Regions from separate parts of the Blautia sp. LMAG:89 genome, predicted to be linked through region 2. Evidence: predicted binding sites of a transcription regulator. Region 2 holds the regulator's gene; the other holds the start of a gene.

Region 1 (11,515 bases), on a different contig from region 2:
ACGCTGTTAGCGCCGTAGCAGTTAACCTTTGCACGAAGTCCCTCTGAATAGGATTTACGGAATACTTCCTTAACCTCGTTCTTATATGGATCATACTCTGTCTCTACATATGTAAAGCCGTTGATACGGGAGATGATCTGAGCAGCGTCTTTTCCAAGACCGTTCAGGATAACACGAAGAGGTTTTTTACGAACCTTGTTTGCTTTCTCAGCGATACCGATCGCACCCTCAGCTGCTGCGAAAGACTCATGTCCTGCAAGGAAACAGAAGCAGTCTGTCTCTTCCTCAAGGAGCATCTTTCCAAGGTTTCCATGTCCAAGACCTACTTTACGTGTGTCTGCAACGGATCCCGGGATACAGAAAGCCTGAAGGCCTTCTCCGATAGCTGCAGCTGCATCAGCGGCTCTTCTGCAGCCTTTTTTGATCGCGATAGCTGCACCTACTGTGTAAGCCCAGCAAGCGTTCTCGAAGCAGATCGGCTGAATGCCTTTGATCTGATCGTAAACGTTCAGTCCTGCGTCTTTAGTGATTTTCTCAGCTTCTTCGATAGAAGCGATTCCATAGCTGTTTAAAACAGAATTGATCTTGTCAATTCGTCTCTCATATGATTCAAATAAAGCCATTTCCTGTAACCTCCTGATATTTTTACCTTACGAAGTGTAATTACTCTTTTCTTGGGTCGATGATCTTAACAGCATCTGCAACACGGCCGTACTGACCTTTTGCTTTCTCCCATGCTGTGTTCGGGTCATCACCTTTCTTAATGAAGTCAGTCATTTTTCCAAGGCTTACGAACTGATATCCGATGATCTCATCGTTCTCGTCAAGAGCGATACCTGTAACATAACCCTCAGCCATCTCAAGGTAACGAGGTCCTTTTTTCAGAGTTCCATACATTGTACCAACCTGAGAACGAAGTCCTTTTCCAAGGTCCTCAAGACCAGCGCCTACTGCAAGTCCGTCCTCGGAGAATGCAGACTGGGAACGTCCGTAAACGATCTGAAGGAAAAGCTCTCTCATAGCTGTATTGATTGCATCACATACAAGGTCTGTGTTCAGTGCCTCCATAACGGTAAGTCCTGGAAGGATCTCAGAAGCCATAGCTGCAGAATGAGTCATTCCTGAACATCCGATTGTCTCAACAAGTGCCTCCTGGATGATTCCCTCTTTAACGTTAAGGGACAGCTTACATGCACCCTGCTGCGGAGCACACCAGCCAACACCGTGTGTAAATCCGGAGATATCCTTTACTTCTTTTGCCTGAACCCATTTTGCTTCTTCCGGGATCGGAGCGGCACCATGATGTACGCCCTGTGCCACTGGACACATTTCTTCTACTTCGCGTGAATAAATCATTTTAAAACTCCTTTCAAGTATAGATTGACTGATGTTATTGAGAAAAAAAGTTCGATAACACCCTACGGCTATTTTCTCACAAAACCGTTGTTTCGTCCAGTCATATTTGATAAAATTTTGCCATAAAACGCATAATATTGGTAGTTATTCCGGCAGTATTGCATGCCTAACTGTCAAATATTTCTGGCAACTACTGTATGTATGTGATAATATATTAGCAAGTTTAACCCTGGAGGTATATTTTTCATGAATGCATCTGTGGATTCTGTTTTTCCAGAAAAATACCGCATTCTCAGCGGAAGCGCTCTGAAGATGATCGCGGTCATCACCATGCTGATCGATCATATCGGAGCTGTGCTGCTCAGTATGTATCAGCCTGCACAGAAAATCCTGTTTACACTTTTCGGCAGAGAATATACTGTATATCTTATTTTCCGCGATATCGGAAGAGCTGCTTTTCCCATCTTCTGTTTTCTCCTGCTGGAAGGCTTCCGGCATACACGGAGCCGGTTCCTCTATGGAAGAAATCTCCTTCTTTTTGCGCTGCTTTCAGAAATTCCGTGGAATCTGATGTTTACAAATACACTGCGTTACGAAAGACAAAATGTGTTTTTCACGCTTTTCCTCGGATATCTGGCCTTTTGTGCCATCGAATATTTCCAGACCAGACCTTCGATGCAGCTTCTCTGCATCCTGGGACTGCTTGTTGTTTCCATTTTTCTGAAAGCAGACTATGGATGGCGGGGGTATATCTTCCTGCTGATCATGTACTATATGCGAAACGATAAACCAGGCCAGGCAATCCTCGGGAGCTGCTGGCTTTACTATGAATGGAGGGCCGCTTTTGCCTTTCTGTCCATTAACCTGTACAATGGAAAAAGAGGCTTCATCCGCGGAAAATCAGCAAAATATTTCTTCTACTGGTTTTACCCAGTCCATATTATGGGACTGGTCATACTTCGACAGCTTTTGTTTTTATCTTAATCCCGCCCTCTCCCGGTCGGTTCAGCCTTCCACAACCAATACCGTTACATCCATCACCCCATCAAAAAAAAGCTGCACTCTCTCAAAAGTGCAGCCTAAATGCGTGTCCAGAAGAATCTGTTTCTTATTTTTTCTTTACGATCTCTTTTGCATTTTTATAAATGGAATCTGCAGGAACACATCCACGTACCGGTGACAGCGGGTAGATATTAGAATTCCGTCCGATCACAGTACCGGGATTCAGCACAGAACCGCATCCGACTTCAACATGATCTCCGAGCATCGCTCCGAATTTCTTAAGACCGGTTTCGATCTTTTCATCCCCGTCTTTTACGACAACCAGCTTCTTGTCTGATTTTACGTTGGAACAGATCGATCCGGCACCCATGTGGGACTTATATCCCAGCACAGCATCTCCAACATAATTATAATGAGGAACCTGAACCTTGTTAAACAGCACTGCATTCTTAAGCTCTGTGGAATTTCCCACAACTGCGCCCTCACCAACGATAGCCTTGCCGCGGATAAATGCACAGTGGCGCACCTCGGCGTCTCTGCCAATGATAGCCGGTCCGGTGATACTTGCAGTCGGCGCAACTGTAGCGGATCTTGCGATCCATACATTTTCGCCCTTCTCCTCATATTCAGAAGAATCCAGTGTTTTTCCCAGCTTAATAATGAAATCTCCGATCTCCGGAAGAACCTCCCACGGATAGGTTTTTCCCTCAAAAAGCTCTGCTGCAATGGTCTCATTCAGATCCAGCATATTGCTGATAGTAAAATCTTTCATCATGATGATCTCTTTCCTCCCTGTCTGGAAGCTCGCTCCGGCTTCCTGTAGTTTACAGCGGCCACATCAAAAAACTGCCGCAGGTTATACTGATAATTGCTTGCCTCCACCTGCCGGGTACGTACCCGCACAAAATGCTCCAGCTTGTCCATATATTCCTGTTCCGTGATGCTGCCCTCTGCCACATAGGTGAGCCCCTTTTCCCAGCTTGCCGTAAGCTCCGGGTTCAGAAGCTGCCGGATAGAACAATTTACCACATCAAAGATCATTTCCCCAAGAAGCGTTGGAGTGATCACCTGGGTCTTTTTGTTCAGTGCCAGATATTTGATGTTAAAAAGCTTCTTCAGGATCTCGGCACGGGTAGCACTGGTGCCGATCCCGCTTCCCTTGATCTGGGCTCGAAGCTCCTCATCCTCGATCAGCTGTCCTGCATTTTCCATGGCAAGGATCATGGAACCGGAATTGTATCGTTTGGGCGGTGAAGTCTCACCCTCCTTGATACTCAAACCGTTCACAGGAAGTATATCACCCTTTTTCAGCTTCTGCAACGCCTCCAGGAGCACAGTATCACAGGAAACCTCGTCTTCCTCTCCATTTCTGTTTTTCTCACTGTCTGAAGCCCTTTTCCGCGAAAAAGAATTCGTGGCAATCTTCAGATAGCCTTCTTCTTTGAGAACCTTAAAGGATGAAAAGAATGCCTCGCCGTCCAGCTTCGTCACAAGACTCACCTTCTGATAAACGGCCGGCGGATAAAAAATACACAAAAATCTCCGTACAATGGTCTCGTACACACGCTGTGCAGTAAGAGACACGCTTCCAAGCGCATTCAATCCCTGACCGGTAGGAATGATCGCATAATGGTCTGTGATCTGCTTGTCATTCACATATCTGGTCTTTGCAATGCTTTTCCAGGATTCCATCCCCAAAACCTCTGCCGCCGCCGCACCGGCCTGCTGATAATTTCGAAGACCGGATATATTCTTGTATATCTCCTTGGCCACTGCCGTGGAAAGAACTCTGGCATCCGTTCTCGGATAAGTCACCAGCTTCTTCTCATAAAGCTCCTGTACGATCCGGAGTGTCTCGTCCGGACTGATCTTAAACAGCTTTGAGCACACATTCTGAAGCTCCGCCAGGTTAAAAAGAAGCGGCGGATTTTTGTTTTCTTTTTTTCGTTCCACCTTTTCCACAATACAAGAAAGGGGCTGATTCACCATCAGCTGATCGATCAGCATCTGTGCATGCTCTTTTTTCCTGAAGCCGTTTTCTTTATAAAGATACGGGGACTGGAAATACCGGCTGCCTTCCACAGCCCTCCATTCACCGTCAAAATTTTCGCCTGCAAGTCCAATGCTGCCAAGGACACGGTAGAAGGGTGTCTTCACAAAGACACGGATCTCCCGTTCTCTCCGCACCACCATGCCAAGAACACAGGTCATCACACGCCCAACTGCAATGGCCTGATATTTGGAATGGAGATAATTGGTGACACTGCTTCCGTAGCGCAAGGTCAGAACTCTGGAAAAATTGATTCCCATAAGATAATCTTCCTTTGCGCGGAGATACGCAGATGCTGCCAGATTATCATACTCCGAGATATCCTTCGCTTCACGGATCCCTCTTAAGATTTCTTCCTCTGTCTGGGAATCGATCCACACACGTTTCTGGACTTTTCCCTTTACTCCTGCCATCTGGGCTACCAGACGGTAGATATATTCACCCTCACGTCCGGAGTCGGTACACACATAAATGGTATCCACATCCGGCCGGTTCAGCAGTCCTTTTACGATCTCGAACTGCTTTTTGACCCCGGGGATCACTTCATATTTAAATTCGCGCGGCAAAAAAGGCAGGGTATCAAAACTCCACCTTTTAAACTTGATATCATATTTTTCGGGATAGCTCATGGTAACCAGGTGTCCTACACACCAGGTTACCACAGAATCATCAGATTCCAGATATCCGTCTTTTCTCTGACCGTTGATCTTCAAAGCCTTCGCAAATTCCTGTGCCACGCTGGGCTTCTCCGCTATGTATAAAGCCTTTGCCATACTATTTATCTGCACTCATCTTTCTAAGCGGCCATGCCAGAAGCACACCTCCGCCAACTATATTTCCCAGTGTTACGATCACCATGCTTTTAAGCATAGCGCCGACAGACAATCCTGGCACCATACAGAATGCAACTGTAAAAATACCCATATTTGCAATACAATGCTCAAATCCGCTGACAACGAAACCTGAAATACAGATCACGATCATCAGGAACTTACCTGACTCACTCTTCAGCTTAATGCCGCAGAGAACAGCAAGACAGACGAAGAAATTACAAAGTACCGCACGGAAAAACATCTGTCCTGCCGGAATACTCAGTTTTCCGTTTATAAATCCGGCAAAATAATCTGCTGTACCGGACGCTCCGGCACCTACAAAGATCAGCGCCAGGATCAGGCATCCCACAAAATTGCCGATGTAACTGATTCCCCAGACCTTTCCAACATCTTTCCATGATACGCTCTTGTCATACGCACCAAAAGCCATTACCAGATTGTTACCGGTAAACAGCTCTCCTCCTACCATTGCGATCAGCAGGACCGCAATAGAGAACACGATGGCTCCAAGGAATTTCCCCCATTCCGGGAATGTCTTGGAAAATACATTTCCAACAACGTTACTGTAGATCATCGCCACATCAATAAAAAATCCGGCCATGATCGCCCGCATAAAGTATTTTCCGAAATTGCTGTTCAGTAAGTTTATCTTACCCTTCGCAGCGGTTGACAGTTTCTCTACATCCTCCCTGTTCATAAATAGCACCTCCACATATTTTTAGCAAGCGTGGCACTTTGTTGCTGCTTCTTTGTTCACAGCAACACGCTTTCCGGAAATCTGCTTGTTATATTGTAACACTTTACTAATTATTTAACAATAAAAATGCGAAAATTTTCAAAAATTTTCGTTTTGTTACATACAACAAACAATATCCGTTTTATACCAGAACACGATAGATGCCATCCCAGGCCAGTTCCTTTTTTTTCAGGAATTTTTCTGTTTCCTCCTCTGATTGCTCCACGCATTTCCATGCCAGTCCGCACTGGGCACTGATCTCTGAAGGGATCGGGATCAGCCTTCCCGGAAATTCAGATTCCCTGGCCGTTCTTTCCATTTTCATGGCAGCCGTGGTTGTGGAAAATGTCACAACTGTAGTAATTACTTTTCTGCGCATATCTCCTTTGTTCCTTCCACATACGCAAAAACAGGACACCGGAAAAACCGATATCCCGTTTCTGATGATTTTCTTTATTTCCTGTAAAGGATCCAGTTCTTATTTAGCCTGGATATATCCTTTCGCTTTCAGAGTTTCTGCACAGAGAACTGCTCCGCCTGCGGCACCTCTTACTGTGTTATGGGAAAGTCCGATGAACTTGTAATCATAAACAGTATCCTCACGAAGACGTCCTACAGATACTCCCATTCCATTCTCATAGTTTACATCCATCTGTACCTGCGGACGGTTGTCCTCCTCAAGATACTGGATGAACTGCTTCGGAGCGCTTGGAAGCTCAAGCTCCTGCGGAAGTCCCTTAAACTCAACCAGCTTCTGGATCAGCTGCTCTTTGGTAGGTTTCTTGCGGAATTTAACGAATACAGCTGCTGTATGTCCGTTGAGGACCGGAACACGTACACACTGGCATGTGATGACAGGTGTGGTAGCCGGAACGATCACGCCGTCCTCGATCTTGCCCCAGAGTCTTAATGGCTCCTTCTCACTCTTCTCTTCCTCACCACCGATGTACGGAATGATGTTGTGCTCCATCTCCGGCCAGTCCTTGAAGGTTTTTCCTGCTCCGGAAATAGCCTGGTATGTAGTGGCAACTACTTCATACGGCTCGAACTCTTTCCATGCGGTAAGTACCGGAGCGTAGCTCTGGATAGAGCAGTTCGGTTTAACAGCTACAAAGCCGCGTTTTGTTCCTAGACGTTTCTTCTGGAATTCGATAACCTCGAAGTGCTCCGGATTGATTTCCGGAACTACCATCGGAACGTCCGGTGTCCAGCGGTGTGCGCTGTTGTTGGACACAACCGGTGTCTCTGTCTTTGCATATTCTTCCTCGATTGCCTTGATCTCATCCTTCGTCATATCAACTGCGGAAAATACAAAGTCAACAGTAGCTGCAACCTTCTCAACCTCGTGGATATCCATAACAACCAGCTTCTTTACTGCCTCCGGCATCGGAGTATCCATTTTCCATCTGCCGCCTACAGCCTCCTCGTAGGTCTTGCCTGCGCTTCTCGGGCTTGCCGCTACAGTAACCACCTCAAACCACGGGTGATTCTCCAGAAGAGAAATGAATCTCTGACCAACCATTCCAGTTGCACCTAAAATACCGACTTTAAGCTTTTCACTCATAATAAAACTCTCCTCATCTTGTGTCCCTCCATGGCACACATTTGTCTTTTCTGTAAATACTATACCAATTTTTCCTAAAATGCAAGCATTATCTTAATTTTTTTCAAGATATTCTTTATTCTGAGCGATCACCTGCTCCATCACGTCCGGTCCCGGCGCTCCCAGAGTCACACGTTTTTCCACGCAGGTCTTCATACTGATGGCTTCATAGATGTCCTCCTCAAACACAGGACTGATCTCTTTGTACTCGGAAAGCGGAAGCTCATCCAGAGAGATTCCCTTATCCAGACAGAGAAGGACCAGTCTTCCGACGATGCCGTGAGCATCACGGAACGGTACACCGTGGTTAACCAGATAGTCTGCTGCGTCTGTGGCGTTTGTAAAGCCTCTCTTTGCACTTGCCTCCATGTTGGCTTTGTTGAACTGCATAGTGGAAACCATGCCGGTAAACAGGGCGATACAGCCCTTTACGGTGTCGATGGCATCAAAGGTCAGCTCCTTGTCTTCCTGCATATCTTTGTTGTATGCAAGCGGGATTCCCTTCATGGTTGTGAGAATAGATGTCAGCGCTCCGTAAACACGGCCTGTTTTTCCACGGACAAGCTCTGCGATATCCGGATTCTTCTTCTGCGGCATGATACTGCTGCCTGTGCTGTATGCGTCATCGATCTCAACGAAACGGTACTCATTGGAATTCCACAGAATGATCTCTTCTGAAAAGCGGCTCAGATGCATCATGATCGTAGAAAATGCACTGAGAAGCTCGATGACATAATCTCTGTCAGATACGGAATCCATACTGTTTCTGGTTGGTGCATCAAAGCCGAGAAGCTCTGCAGTATAGGCACGATCCAGCGGATAAGTGGTTCCTGCCAGTGCTCCCGCTCCAAGCGGACAGGTATTCATTCTCTTACGGATATCAAAAAGTCTGTCACGGTCTCTGCGGAACATCTCAAAATATGCGCCTACATGGTGTGCCAGAGTTACCGGCTGTGCCTTCTGAAGGTGGGTAAATCCCGGCATGTAGGTGTGAACATTCTCTTCCATGATCTTCTGCAGGGCAAGAAGAAGGTCCTTCAGCTCCTTATCTGTCTCATCGATCTCGTCGCGGACATAAAGCTTCATATCCAGAGCTACCTGGTCATTACGGCTTCTTCCTGTGTGAAGCTTCTTTCCGGCATCTCCGATACGGTCGATCAGGTTTGCCTCCACGAAGCTGTGGATATCCTCATACTCCGCTGTGATCTCCAGCTTGCCTGCTTCCACGTCTGCAAGGATACCGTCCAGTCCTTCTGTGATCTGCTCCTTTTCTTCCTCTGTCAGGATCCCCTGTTTTGCAAGCATGGCAACATGTGCCTTGCTTCCACGGATATCCTGTCTGTAAAATTTCTGATCAAAGGAAATGGATGCGTTAAAATTGTAAACCAGCTTGTCCGTTTCTTTTGTAAAACGGCCTCCCCATAACTGTGCCATATTGATTCTTCCTCACTTTTCTTTTTTGCGGCAGAACTGTCTTCTCCGGACATACACGAGCTCCGTCTCCCGAACGTCTGCACTTTTCTGTGTTAGTGTAACATATTTTTATAAAAATGCAAAGTTTTTCATAATTATACGTTTGCTGTCTTCAGCCGTTGTTACTGTTCACTCGGTTCTCAGTAACCAGCCGTTCTCTGTCCATGGCTTCTTTCTTTGAAAATACACAGCCGCAGTAATTCTGCCGGTACAGAGCATGCTCATGAGACAGTTCAATAGAACGCTTGTAGCCATTCTTTTTCTTAAAATCTGAAGTCAGATGTGGCACTTTATAGATTTCTGCCAGCTCCTCGCCAATCTCATTGATCTTCTGTGCATTTTTCAGCGGACTGATACTTAATGTTGTGGTGAAATAATCATATCCGCCCTCCTTCGCCAGCTTTGCCGCCTCTTCCATCCGCAGGCGGTAACACCGAAAGCACCGTTCTCCTCCTTCCGGAACATCTTCCAGGCCTTTTGCCATTTCATAAAATTCCTTCGGGTCATACCGGCCCTCCATAAGAGTTACCGGATGGACAAATTCCATCTCCCCGATCAGGCGGCGGATCTCAGCCACACGGTGTGAATATTCCTCCACCGGTGCGATATTGGGATTATAAAAAAATATCGTGATCTCAAAATACTGTGACAGATATTCCATCACATAGCTGCTGCATGGCGCACAGCAGGCATGCAGAAAAAGTCTGGGGGTTTTCCCTTCTTTCTGGTTTCTTTCAATCAGTTTATCCAGTTCTTTCTGGTAGTTTCTCTTGTTCAATGTTTGTAATTCCTTTCTCTATGACTGTTTTCAGGCAGACATCAAAGTATGCATCTCTGCCATTGGCCTTCTCATGTTTCAGACATATGATAATATTATATCATTATCTACGAAAAGGAGGCAACATCCATGAATCCTGTCCTGAAAGTGCGGGACGTGTGTCTCTCCTATCACACATTGTCCGGTGAGACACCCGCCCTTTCTCATATATCCTTTGACCTGATGCCCGGTGAATTCCTGTCCATTGTAGGACCTTCCGGATGCGGAAAATCCACTCTTCTGAATCTCATTGCCGGCCTGCTCACTCCGGAGCACGGTTCCATTACTCTGGGAGACCGTCCGGTATCCTCCGGCAGTGCCGCTGTAGGATATATGCTCCAGAAGGATCATCTTCTGGAATGGCGGAGCATCTACAAAAACATCCTTCTCGGCCTGGAGATCCGGAAAGAGCTCACACCTGAAAAACTGGCACATGCAGAAGCCCTTCTTCAGACCTACGGTCTGGACCGTTTCCGTGATGCCCGCCCTTCCCAGCTTTCCGGCGGAATGCGCCAACGTGCCGCTCTGATCCGGACCCTGGTGCTGGAACCGGAGCTCCTTCTTCTGGACGAACCATTTTCCGCTCTGGATTACCAGACACGCTTAAATGTCAGTGATGATATCGGAAAAATCCTCAAAAGCTCCGGCAAGCCTGCGATCCTGGTCACTCATGACATCTCCGAAGCCATCAGTATGGCCGACCGGGTACTGATCCTTTCTGCACGTCCTGCCACTGTACGAAAGATCATTGATATCGATCTGGATATCAGCGACCGCACTCCCCTCTCCTCCAGAAATGCTCCGGATTTTAAAAAATATTTTAACATCATATGGAAGGAGCTCAATGAAAATGCCTGAAATTTCCAGACAGCAGAAACAATATCTTGCACGGCAAAAAAAAGAAAAAAACATTATCCTGGCTGCACGGACACTTCTTTTTGTTCTGTTTATGGGACTTTGGGAAATATCCTCTGATCTTGGATGGATCGATTCCTTTATCTTCAGTAGTCCTTCCCAGATCGCAGAGACCTTTCTTTCCATGTGCAGGGATCAGTCCCTGTTTGCACATATTGCCGTGACACTGGCAGAAACTCTTGTCAGTTTCTTTTTTGTTGTGATCCTGGGTGTAGGAACCGCAGTACTTCTCTGGTGCTCCCGACGGATCGCACGGATCCTGGAGCCATGTCTGGTGGTACTGAACAGTCTCCCGAAATCTGCTCTGGCCCCTCTTCTGATCGTATGGCTTGGTGCCAACGAACGTACCATTGTAGTCGCCGGCATATCTGTAGCCATCTTCGGCTCCGTTATCAATCTGTACTCCGGCTTCTGCCAGGCAGATCCGGAAAAGCTGAAGCTGATCGAAACTCTGGGGGGACACAAAAAGGAAAAGCTTCTGAAGATCGTCCTGCCCTCCTCCGTTCCTCTTATCCTGAGTGTGATGAAGGTCAACATCGGGCTTTGCCTGGTAGGCGTGATCATCGGAGAATTTATCGGTGCCCGAAAAGGCCTGGGATACCTGATCATTTACGGAAGCCAGACATTCAGACTTACATGGGTCCTGATGGCCATTGTGATCCTTTGCATCATTGCCATGCTGCTGTATTTTGCACTTTATCTTATTGAAAAACAGGTCCGGAAGCATTAG
Region 2 (11,515 bases):
GAGGATGGGATTGTATCCATGACCGGGGCAGGCTGATGGCAGGATTTCCGCATCTTTATTATTACGGAAATCCCAGGGTTCCGGCACGCTTTCTGAAGAACGCACTGGAATATAAGAAAGAACGGAGGCAGAAAAAAGATGCTGAAATATAGTCTTCCTGCACTGGTCATAGGATTTGTGCTGGATCTTCTGATCGGAGATCCCAGATGGCTTTATCATCCGATCTGTGTCATCGGCAATCTGATTGCAGTGCTGGAAAAGGTGATCCGGAAGATTTTTCCGAAAAATCACGGCGGTGAGCTGACAGGAGGCTTTCTGATCGTAGTGCTTGTCTGTCTGTTCAGCGGCGGGGTGCCGCTTCTGGTGCTTTATTATCTTTACCGGTATCTGCCGGTGGCCGGATTTGTGCTGGAGGTTTTCTGGTGCTATCAGCTTCTTGCCACCCGTTCCCTGAAGGATGAGAGTATGAAGGTTTATGACCGGCTGAAAAACGGGACTCTGGACGAGGCACGCTATGCGGTGTCCATGATCGTAGGCCGTGATACCAGAGAGCTTACGGAAACCGGCGTGACAAAGGCTGCCGTGGAAACCGTTGCGGAAAATGCATCCGACGGCGTGATCGCCCCCATGTTTTATATGGCTATCGGCGGAGTGCCGCTGATGTTTTTGTACAAGGGTATCAATACCATGGATTCCATGCTTGGATATAAAAATGACAAATATCTTTATTTCGGCCGTATTGCGGCAAAGCTGGATGATGTGGCCAATTATATCCCTGCCAGGATCTCCGGATGGCTGATGGTGGCAGGAACTGTTTTTACAGGAATGGATACAAAAAATGCGGCAAAGATCTACAAACGTGACCGGAGAAATCATGCAAGCCCCAACTCTGCTCAGACAGAGGCTGCCATGGCCGGAGCGCTGGATGTACAGCTTGCGGGAAATGCATATTATTTCGGGAAATTATATGAAAAACCCACGATCGGGGATCCGATCCGCCCGGTGGAGCCGGAGGATATCAAAAGGGCTAACCGGCTGATGTACGCGGCATCCATACTGGGTGTGGTTGTATTTGGACTGCTCAGTGCGGGGGTCCGGTTCGGGTTATTAAGGTAACAATAAATACAGACAGGAGAATGACCAATGACAAAACACATACATGGAGGAGACGTATATAAACATAAAGACTGCCTGGATTTTTCGGCAAATCTGAATCCTTTGGGAACACCGGAAAGTGTGAAGCAGGCCATTATCCACAGTCTGGATCATATTGCACAGTATCCCCAGGTGGGATGCGGCGTTCTCAGGGAAAGGATCGCAGAATCGGAAGGGGTAAAAGCGGAAGAGGTAATATGCGGTAACGGAGCAGCAGAAGTGATCTTTACGCTCTGTCACGCAGTAAAGCCAAAGCGGGCTCTGATCCCGGCGCCTACTTTTGCGGAATACGGACAGGCTCTGGCCAGTACTGGCTGTGAGCTGGAATATTACATGCTGACGGAAAATGACGGTTTTGTGCTCAGTGAAGCCTATCTGGATATCCTCCATAAGGGACTGGATATGGCTTTCTTATGTAACCCCAACAATCCTACCGGCATGCTGATCCCCCATAGGCTTCTGAAAAGGATCCTGGAAAAATGCAGAAAGCTGGATATCCTGCTGGTGGTAGATGAATGTTTCCTCGATTTTGTAAAGGAACCGGAAGAGTATTCTCTGAAGCATTCTCTTTCCGGGTTCAATAATCTTTTTATCCTGAAGGCATTTACAAAAAGATATGCCATGGCCGGTGTGCGGCTGGGCTATGGCCTCTGTTCTGACAGAAAGCTGATGGAAAGGATGGAGCTCTGCGTTCAGCCATGGAATGTTTCCACCATGGCCCAGGCAGCCGGGCTCCAGGCACTTACAGAGACGGAATATGTAGAGGAGGGAAGACAGCTTGTTTTTCGGGAGGCACAGTGGCTGAAGGATGAGCTGGTCCGCATTGGGTATAAAGTATTTCCGTCGGAAGCAAATTATATTTTCTTTAAAGGACCGGAGGAGCTCTTTGACTTCTGTCTGCGGAAGCGGATCCTGATCCGTGACTGCAGCAATTATCCGGGACTTACAAAGGAGTATTACCGGATCGCGGTAAAGCGCCATGAAGAAAATGTAAAACTGATCGAAGTACTTGAGGGAGGTATATTATGGCAAAAGCAATAATGGTGCAGGGAACCATGTCCAATGCCGGAAAAAGCCTGCTGGCTGCGGGACTTTGCAGGATCTTTAAGCAGGATGGATATCGTGTGGCTCCTTTTAAATCACAAAATATGGCACTGAATTCCTTTATTACAGAGGATGGTCTTGAGATGGGGCGGGCCCAGGTCATGCAGGCAGAGGCAGCCGGGATCAGGCCGTCTGTCCTGATGAATCCGATTCTTCTGAAGCCTACCAATGATGTAGGCTCCCAGGTGATCGTAAACGGAGAAGTTCTTGGAACCATGAGTGCCAGGGATTATTTCAAATATAAGAAGACCCTGGTTCCGGATGTGATGAAGGCATACAACGCTCTTGCAGCGGAAAACGATATCATTGTCATCGAAGGTGCGGGAAGCCCTGCCGAGATCAATCTCAAGGACGAGGATATTGTAAATATGGGTATGGCAAAGATGGCCAAGGCACCGGTCCTTCTTGTGGGTGATATTGACCGTGGAGGTGTTTTTGCCCAGCTGATCGGTACAGTGGAGCTTCTGGAGGACGATGAGAAGGCTATGGTAAAGGGTCTGATCATCAACAAATTCCGCGGAGATAAGACTATTCTGGACCCTGGTGTTGTTATGCTTGAGGAAAGAAGCGGGATCCCGGTGGTGGGTGTGGCGCCTTATCTGGATATCCAGGTGGAGGATGAGGACAGCCTGACGGAGCGTTTTGACCGGAAGCAGGAAGCCGGTGTCATTGATATCGCGGTGATCCGTACACCAAGGATTTCCAACTTTACGGATTTTAATCCTTTTGAGAGCATTCCCGGAGTTTCTCTCCGCTATGTAAAACACCCGAGAGATCTTCACTCTCCGGACATGATCATCCTTCCTGGAACCAAGAACACTATGAGTGATCTGATCTGGATGCGGGAAAGCGGAATGGAGGCAGCGGTTCTCAAGGAAGCCTCCAGAGGCAAGCTGATCTTTGGTGTCTGCGGCGGCTATCAGATGCTGGGCGAGACCTTAAGCGATCCTCATGGAGTTGAAAATGGCGGTTCCATGAAAGGAATGGGACTTCTTCCCATGGAAACGGTATTTGCCGAAAAGAAAACCAGGACCAGGGTGCAGGGGCATTTCGGTCAGCTGTCCGGTGTGTTTGCTCCTCTTTCCGGTGCGGAGATCGAGGGCTATGAGATCCATATGGGCGAAAGCATCCTGAAGGAGAATGCAGGAACAGCCACGAAGATCACAGACAGCGTCAGCGGTAAGAAAAAAGAAGAGGGTGCTTTTGCGGGAAATGTGTGCGGAACCTATATCCACGGTGTTTTCGATAAGGAAGCATCTGCAGAGGCGATCATCCGCGTGATCGGCGAGAAAAAAGGTATTGATGTGGAAAATATGACAGGCGTGGATTTTGCGGCATTTAAGGAACAGCAGTATGATATCCTGGCTGCAGAGCTGCGGAAGCATCTGGATATGAAAAAAATCTATGAGATACTGGAAAACGGGATTACGGAGGAAGAATAGAAATGAAAGTTGAGCTTGAAAATGTAAAACCCATGGAGATCGAAAAAAGAAGCTTTGAGATCATCACAGAAGAGCTGGGGGATACTCCCCTGATCCCGGGAACAGAGCTGATCGTAAAACGCTGCATCCACACAAGCGCAGATTTTGATTATGCAAAAAATCTCTGCTTCTCGGAGGGGGCAGTGGAGATGGCCATGGACGCCATCCGCAACGGTGCCTGCATCGTCACAGATACCCAGATGGCAAAGGCCGGGATCAACAAGCGTGCACTTGCCCGCTACGGCGGTGAGGCTTACTGCTTCATGTCCGATGAGGATGTGGCTGCCCTTGCAAAAAAGAACGGGACTACCAGAGCCACAGCCAGCATGGACAAGGCCGCAGAGATGGATAAAAAGCTGATCTTTGCCATTGGAAACGCACCTACCGCACTGGTACGTCTTTATGAGCTTATTGAGAACGGAAAGCTTTCTCCTGAGCTGATCATCGGTGTGCCGGTAGGCTTTGTGAATGTTGTGCAGTCCAAGGAGCTGATCATGCACGCAGATGTGCCTTATATTGTGGCAAAAGGACGCAAGGGTGGAAGCAACATTGCTGCGTGCATTGTAAATGCCCTGCTCTACATGATCGATAACCGGAGAGATTAGGAGCCGGTAACCTCCTTCAGAAGCTGACAGGCAGGCAGAAAATCCTTGGATGGAATGGAGGAGCAGGAGAGGACCAGGGTGACCTCGGCTCCGTTTTCTCTGAGAACCTCCAGTCCCAGACCACGGTTCCGGGCTCTGTCTGTCAGTTCACTGCCTGTGAGAGAACAGGGAAGAGTAAGGGCAAGGCTGGTTCCTGCGGCTCCTGTTTGGATCTGGCAGTCCTGGCCGAAGGTTTCCCGGACAGCCTGGGAAAGAGCCTTCAGCTTCTGGGAATAAAGGCGGCGGAGCTTTCTTGTCTGGGAAGCCAGATGCCCGTCGCGGATAAACTGGCAGAGCGCGATCTGTTCTGCCTTGGAAGCAGTCTGATTATAAAAGGCTGCTTTTTTTGTATATTTTTCCCGGAGAGAGCGCGGCAGTACCATGAAGCTGACACGGATGGAGGGCAGCAGCAGCCTGGAAAAGGAACCGATATAGACAACGTTTTCACCACCTGCAAGACCGAAAAGTGAAGGCGTCGGCTTCTGGAAATAAACAAATTCGTTTTCGAAATCATCCTCAATGATCAGATGGTCATTGATCTCTGCATGACGGATCAGCTCCAGGCGTCGTTTTACCGGCATGATCTCGCCCCATTTCGTCATGTGAGCAGGAGAAACATAGATCACATCGCAGCTTTTGTCCCGGTAATGGACATCAAAGCCGTAATCCTGAAAGATGGTGCTGCATGTGGTGAAGGACGGTGTGGGGAACGAAACGGTTTTCCGTTCATGGATCAGAGGGCAGAGGATCTGGAGAAGGGGCTGGAGACCGGCCCCTACTACAATGTCATCCGGGGAGCAGATCACATTTCTGCGTTCCCGGATATAGTCTGCGAGAACCTCCCGGAAATCGCTTTCGCCCTGGGGTTCGCCATAAGAAAGCATACGGTCGCCCTGGCGGAGGGCACTTTTGATGTAACGCTGCCACAGATCAAAACGGAAGCTTTCCCGGTCAACACCGGAAGAAGCAAAATCATAAAGGCAGGGCGTGATATCCTTATCCTGTTTTTCGGGGGTGAGCAGATGCTGCTTGGAAGCAATGCCGGTGACATAATAGCCGCTTTGTGCCCTAGCGATGATATAGCCGTCTGCTGCCAGCAGAAGATAGGCATTTTCGATGGTGGTACGGCTCAGCTTCAGCTCCTGGGCGCATTTGCGAAGGGAGGGCATTTTGCTTCCGGGAAGGAGACGGCCTTCCAGGATCAGCTTCCGGTAATAGTGATAAACCTCCAGATAAAGGTGTTCTTTTTTGTGTTCTGCAGATATATTTAACATAAGTATGATGATTTCCTTCCAAAAATGATTGCGTAAACCTGACAGTTCATTCTATAATATTACAGAAAAAAACTCAAGACTGGAGAATTACCATGAAAAAAATAGCAGTGATCAATGATCTTTCCGGGCTGGGGAAATGTTCACTGACAGCAGCGATCCCGGTGATCTCGGTGATGGGAGTCCAGGCGTGTCCACTTCCCACCGCTGTTTTAAGCAACCAGACCGGTTATGAAAGTTATTTCTGTGAGGATTTCACAGAGCATATGGAACCATATATGGAGCAGTGGAAAAAAAGAGGATTTTTCCCGGATGGGATCTATACAGGATTTCTTTCTGATGATAAGCAGGCAGACAGGATTCTGAAATTTATGGACGCGTTTGCAGGAAAGGATACTCTGATCCTTACAGATCCGGTGATGGGGGATGACGGCGCGGTTTATCCGATCTATACAGAAGAGCTCCGCAGCCGGTTCTGCGAACTGACACGCCGTTCCTATGTGATCACACCGAACCTTACGGAAGCCCTCCTTCTTCTCTACGGAAAAGAAAAAATGGAGGAGATCTGGAATAAACTGCAAAAGGTATCAGAGGCCCGGCGGATGGAAGAGATCCGGGAGATCGGGTGCGGACTTGCCCGGAAATTTTCACTTCCTGCCGTTGTGATCACCGGAGTGGATCACAGGGAGGAGGGGCAGCCTCTGAAAATGGGGAATCTTGTCCTGGAAAACGGAAACAGCTCCTGGGTATTTGCAGAGAAATCCGGCGGAAGCTATTCCGGGACAGGAGATCTTTTTGCATCCGTGCTCAGTGCAGGGCTGGTAAAAAGATATTCCATGAAAACCTGTGCAGAGCTGGCCGTGGATTTTATCTCGGCATCGATCCGGGATGCGGTGGAGGAAGGAACAGACCGTAACGATGGTGTATGCTTTGAACAGCATCTCGGCATGCTGCTTCCATAAAAACATAAGGGGATAAAAAAGAGCTGACCGTCAGGCCAGCTCTTCCCATTTTTCATAAAGCTCTTCCAGTTCTTCAGCGATGGCTGCTTTTTCGCGGCTCAGCTTTGTACATTCCGCTACATTGGTGCAGACATCCGGAAGGACCATGGTTTCGTCGATCTCGCTGTCTCTTGTTTCCAGCTCTTCGATACGGGCTTCGACTTTTTTCAGCTCGGCTTCCCGTTTTCGTTTCTTTGCCTGTTCTTCCTTCATCTGCTGCCAGGAAAGCTTGTTCTCGGAAACCGATTTTTCTTCGGCAGGTGACTCCGGAGAAGTGCTTCCCGGTGCATAGGTACTGGTCAGCTCCTCCTTCTTTTCCAGATAGTAATCATAATCACCGATGTAATTTACCACTGCCTGGTTTGTCAGCTCCATGATCCTGGTCGCAGTCTGATTGATAAAGTAACGGTCATGGGATACATAAAGGACTGTGCCGGTGTAGCTGACCAGTGCTTCCTCCAGGATCTCCTTGGAGGCAATATCCAGATGGTTGGTAGGCTCGTCAAGGATCAGGAAGTTGGCTTCGGAAAGCATCAGCTTTGCAAGGGAAACACGGCCTCTTTCTCCACCGGAAAGTGCGGAGATCTCCTTGAAAACATCATCTCCGGTAAAGAGAAATGCGGCAAGCATATTTCGGATCTCGGTCTCTGTGAGAGTCGGATAAGTATCGGAGATCTCCTGGAAAATTGTCTTGTCCATATGCAGAACATGATGTTCCTGATCGTAATAACCGATCTGCACCTTGGAACCAAGGGAAAATTTGCCGGCATCTGCCTCAATAAGACCGTTGATGATCTTCAGCATGGTGGTCTTTCCGGTTCCGTTGTTTCCGATCAGTGCCACACGCTCGCCGCGTTTGATATCAAAGGAGATATCGGAGAACAGGGTCTGTCCCGGAAAGGCCTTGGAAAGCGCTTCCACGTGGAGCACATCGTTTCCGCTTAACACCCGTGGTTCCAGCGAGATACGCATCCGGTCCTGGAGCTCAAGAGGCTTTTCGATCCTCTGTACACGGTCCAGCATTTTTTCACGGCTTTCCGCACGCTTGATGGATTTTTCACGGTTAAAGGATTTCAGCTTGGCGATAACGGCTTCCTGATGCTTGATATCCCGCTGCTGATTTAAGTATGCCTTGTACTGTGCGTCACGAAGCTGAGCCTTCTTGAGAGCATAGGCAGAGTAGTTGCCGCTGTATACGCGGGTCTGTCCGGCTTCGATCTCAATGACCTTGGTGACCACCTTATCCAGAAAATAACGGTCATGGGAGACGATAAAAACAGCTCCCGGATAATTCAGAAGATAAGTTTCCAGCCAGGAGATGCTTTCCATATCCAGGTGATTGGTTGGCTCATCCAGAAGCAGGATATCCGGCTTGGAAAGAAGCATCTTGCCCAGCGCCACGCGTGTTTTCTGACCGCCGGAAAGAGTTTCGATCTGCTTGTCATAATCTTCCTCCGTGAAGCCGAGACCCTTTAAGACACCGGTCAGCTCACTTTTGTAAGCGTATCCGTTCTCCAGCTCAAACTGATGGGTCAGGCGGGTATAGGTTTCCATCAGACGGTTCAGCTCATCACCGGTCACCGTGTTCATTTCCTGTTCCATATTGCGGATACGGCGTTCCATATCGATGATGTGCTGCTTTGTGGTAAGAAGCTCCTCGTAGATGGTATGATGTCCGTGGATATCTTGGTACTGGGCAAGATAGCCGATATTTTTATCCCGGGCAAGCACCACGGTACCGGAATCAGCAGAAAGCTCCTGCATGATGATCCGCAGCAGTGTGGTCTTTCCTGCACCGTTGCATCCGATCAGAGCAGCCTTTTCACGATCTTCAATGTGAAAGGATGCATCATTTAAAATTACTTTTTCGCCAAAGGCCTTGCATATATTCTGACATGATAAAATCATAAAAACTGTCCTCCTGTATAAAGAATCACCCCTGTTTATGCCTGAACAGGGAAAAATCCTCCACCTATTATAACGGAAACTGCCGGGATTTCAAAGAAAAAATCAATTATTAGAAAAATTATAAAGAAATTTGTACAGAATAGACAACTTTAATTGACAGGAAAATGTCAATTCGTTATAATTAACCTAGTGTAAGGTAAGGAGGAAAACTATCGTGGAGACAAAACAAATCTCGAAAGCGGTGATTAAGCGTCTGCCACGCTATTACCGCTACTTAGGAGAGCTGATGGAAGACAATGTAGAACGTATTTCTTCCAATGAGTTAAGTAAGAAGATGCATACCACAGCTTCTCAGATCCGTCAGGATCTTAATAATTTCGGCGGTTTTGGGCAGCAGGGGTATGGCTATAATGTACATTATCTTTATACAGAGATCGGTAAGATCCTGGGACTGGATACCGTTCATCCGATGATCATCCTGGGTGCTGGTAATCTGGGACAGGCACTTGCCAATTATGTGGATTTTGAGAAGCGTGGCTTCAGGCTGGTTGGTATCTTTGACGTAAATCCTGTGCTTGAGGGCATCGCAGTCCGTGGACTTGAGATCCAGATGCTCAGTGAGCTTCCGTTTTTCCTGAGAGAGAATAACGTGGAGATCGCGATTCTGACACTTCCCAAGAATAAAGCCAAGGAAATGGCAGATATCCTGGTGGAGAACGGGATCAAGGCAATCTGGAATTTTGCACATCTCGATCTTGAGACACCGGATGATGTGATCGTAGAGAACGTTCATCTTTCCGAGAGTCTGATGACACTGTCTTATAATCTCAGTAAATACAGGCAGGAACATGTGGATAAGTAAGAATTGTTAAGCTGCCGGAAACGGCAGCTTTCTCTATGATAGAGGGGAGGCAGAAGACAGAATGAAGAAGCTTGTTACCTGCAAAGAAATGAAGGATCTGGACTCCACAACGATCCGTGAGATCGGAGTTCCCTCCGAGGTTCTGATGGAGCGGGCAGCACTGAAGGTGGTAGAGGAAACAGAAAAGTATCTCCAGAAGGACGAAAGGATCCTGGTAGTTTGCGGAAGCGGAAATAATGGCGGTGACGGTATCGCTGTTGCCAGATTGTTCCATCTGAAGGGAATCCGGGTAGAGTTTTATATGGTCGGAAACAAAGATAAAATGACCAGAGAGACAGCTCTTCAGTATAAGATCGCTTCCGGTTATCGTGTCCCGGAGGTGAATAACCCGCAGTGGAGTGAATATACTACTATAGTAGATGCCGTGTTTGGGGTAGGCCTGACGCGTCCGATCGAGGGGCATTATGCTGATATCATCCATGAGATGAACAGTGCGAGGGCCAAAAAGATCGCAGTTGACATCCCGTCAGGAGTGAACGGAGATACTGGCCTGGAAATGGGAATTGCCTTCAGCGCCGATCTGACTGTCACATTTGCCTACCGGAAAAGAGGCCTTTGCTTTTATCCGGGAAGACTGTATGCAGGAAGGATCGTTACCGCCGATATCGGGATCTATGAGCAGGAAGCTGTGACTGCATCTGCCGCCTGTCTGGAAAATAAAGATCTGAAGCTGTTTCCGGAACGTGATCCCGGCGGAAACAAGGGTACCTTCGGAAAAGTGCTCTTTGTGACCGGAAGTGAGGGAATGTGCGGAGCCGCTTATTTAAGCGCCAGTGCAGCACTTCGTGCCGGTGCGGGAATGGTAAAGATCCAGACTGTGGAAGCCAACAGGATCCCACTGCAGATACTCCTTCCGGAGGCTATGGTCTGCAGCCGCTTTGATCAGGAATCCAATGAACAGCTTCTATCCTGGTGTGATATGATCGTGATCGGACCGGGACTTGGAACATCAGTGGCCAGCCGTGAGAGAGAACAGTGGTTTCTCACGGCGGCTGCCCGGGAGAAAAAGCCGCTGATCCTGGATGCGGACGGCCTGAACCTTCTGGCTGCACATCCACAGTGGTATCAGTATCTGGGAGAGCATGTAGTCCTGACACCGCATATCGGAGAAATGAGCCGGCTCAGTGGCAGAACGATCCAGGAGATCCAGCATGAGATCGCAGATACTGCACTGAAATGTGCTGCGAAAACAGGCTCTGTGTGCGTATTGAAGGATGCATGTACGGTGATCGCAGATGAGAAAGGCCAGATGTATCTGAATCTTTCCGGTAATTCCGGAATGGCAACTGCAGGAAGCGGAGATGTGCTTTCCGGGATCCTGGCAGCAGTGTTATGTATGTATCTGAAAACGGAGGAACAGCCTCCCATGGTTTTAAAGGCCGCGTTAGGTGTTTATCTTCACGGACTTTGCGGTGATCTTGCAGCCGCTGAAAAAGGAATGCGCAGTATGCTGGCAGGAGATATCATAGAATATCTGCCCAAGGCATTAGCTATAGGTGAAGAGGAGTCGGGATTATGAAAAAATACGAGAGAGTAAAAGCACTGGTATCACTGGATGCCATTGCCCACAATTTTGAGGAAATGCATAAAAATGTCAAAGAAGGGACAAAGATCATCGCTGTGATCAAGGCAGACGGTTATGGTCATGGTGCCAGAGCTATTGCCCGTCTGATCCAGGACTATGACTATATCTGGGGATTTGCAACAGCTACTGCAGAGGAGGCACTGGAGCTTCGGCATGCAGGGATCACCAAGCCTGTCCTGATCCTTGGCCTTGTATTTGAGGAATATTATGAGGAGCTTGCAGCCAATGATATCCGGATCACCATATCGGATCTTAATACAGCAGCAGAATATGCAAAAGCAGGTGCACGCATTGGAAAAAATGTACATATTCATCTGGCTCTGGATACGGGAATGACAAGGATCGGATATGCGGATATTCCGGAAAATGCGATAAAGATCGAAAAAATCTCAAAAATCCCGAATCTGGTGATCGAGGGAATGTTTACCCATTTTGCCAGGGCGG

The links. The regulator Rex, encoded in region 2, represses fermentation and respiration genes when NADH is low (regulators of the CRP and FNR family bind a similar motif). The targets are predictions, from matches to a motif close to ATTGTTAANTANTTAACAAT.
Region 1: CCC70_RS10930 (iron-sulfur cluster assembly scaffold protein) is a predicted target of Rex. The motif match lies at 1,559-1,578, and genes of this name have one in related genera.

Annotation. Positions count from the first base shown of each region.
Region 1 is NZ_NANC01000007.1:261,394-272,908, forward strand. Features, by position in the region: gene CCC70_RS10925 (GGGtGRT protein) at 1-623, opposite strand, end outside; gene CCC70_RS10930 (iron-sulfur cluster assembly scaffold protein) at 664-1,356, opposite strand; gene CCC70_RS10935 (TraX family protein) at 1,603-2,340, shown strand; gene CCC70_RS10940 (UDP-N-acetylglucosamine pyrophosphorylase) at 2,465-3,133, opposite strand; gene CCC70_RS10945 (DNA topoisomerase) at 3,130-5,181, opposite strand; gene CCC70_RS10950 (formate/nitrite transporter family protein) at 5,183-5,938, opposite strand; gene CCC70_RS10955 (DUF3343 domain-containing protein) at 6,120-6,356, opposite strand; gene asd (aspartate-semialdehyde dehydrogenase) at 6,456-7,541, opposite strand; gene argH (argininosuccinate lyase) at 7,635-9,014, opposite strand; gene CCC70_RS10970 (epoxyqueuosine reductase QueH) at 9,166-9,831, opposite strand; gene CCC70_RS10975 (ABC transporter ATP-binding protein) at 9,961-10,728, shown strand; gene CCC70_RS10980 (ABC transporter permease) at 10,721-11,515, shown strand.
Region 2 is NZ_NANC01000012.1:359,285-370,799, reverse strand. Features, by position in the region: gene CCC70_RS14940 (cobyrinate a,c-diamide synthase) at 1-152, shown strand, start outside; gene cbiB (adenosylcobinamide-phosphate synthase CbiB) at 139-1,116, shown strand; gene cobD (threonine-phosphate decarboxylase CobD) at 1,144-2,196, shown strand; gene CCC70_RS14925 (cobyric acid synthase) at 2,181-3,701, shown strand; gene CCC70_RS14920 (precorrin-8X methylmutase) at 3,704-4,345, shown strand; gene pdxR (MocR-like pyridoxine biosynthesis transcription factor PdxR) at 4,342-5,658, opposite strand; gene CCC70_RS14910 (pyridoxamine kinase) at 5,751-6,617, shown strand; gene CCC70_RS14905 (ABC-F family ATP-binding cassette domain-containing protein) at 6,648-8,564, opposite strand; gene CCC70_RS14900 (redox-sensing transcriptional repressor Rex) at 8,779-9,426, shown strand; gene CCC70_RS14895 (NAD(P)H-hydrate dehydratase) at 9,488-11,005, shown strand; gene alr (alanine racemase) at 11,002-11,515, shown strand, end outside.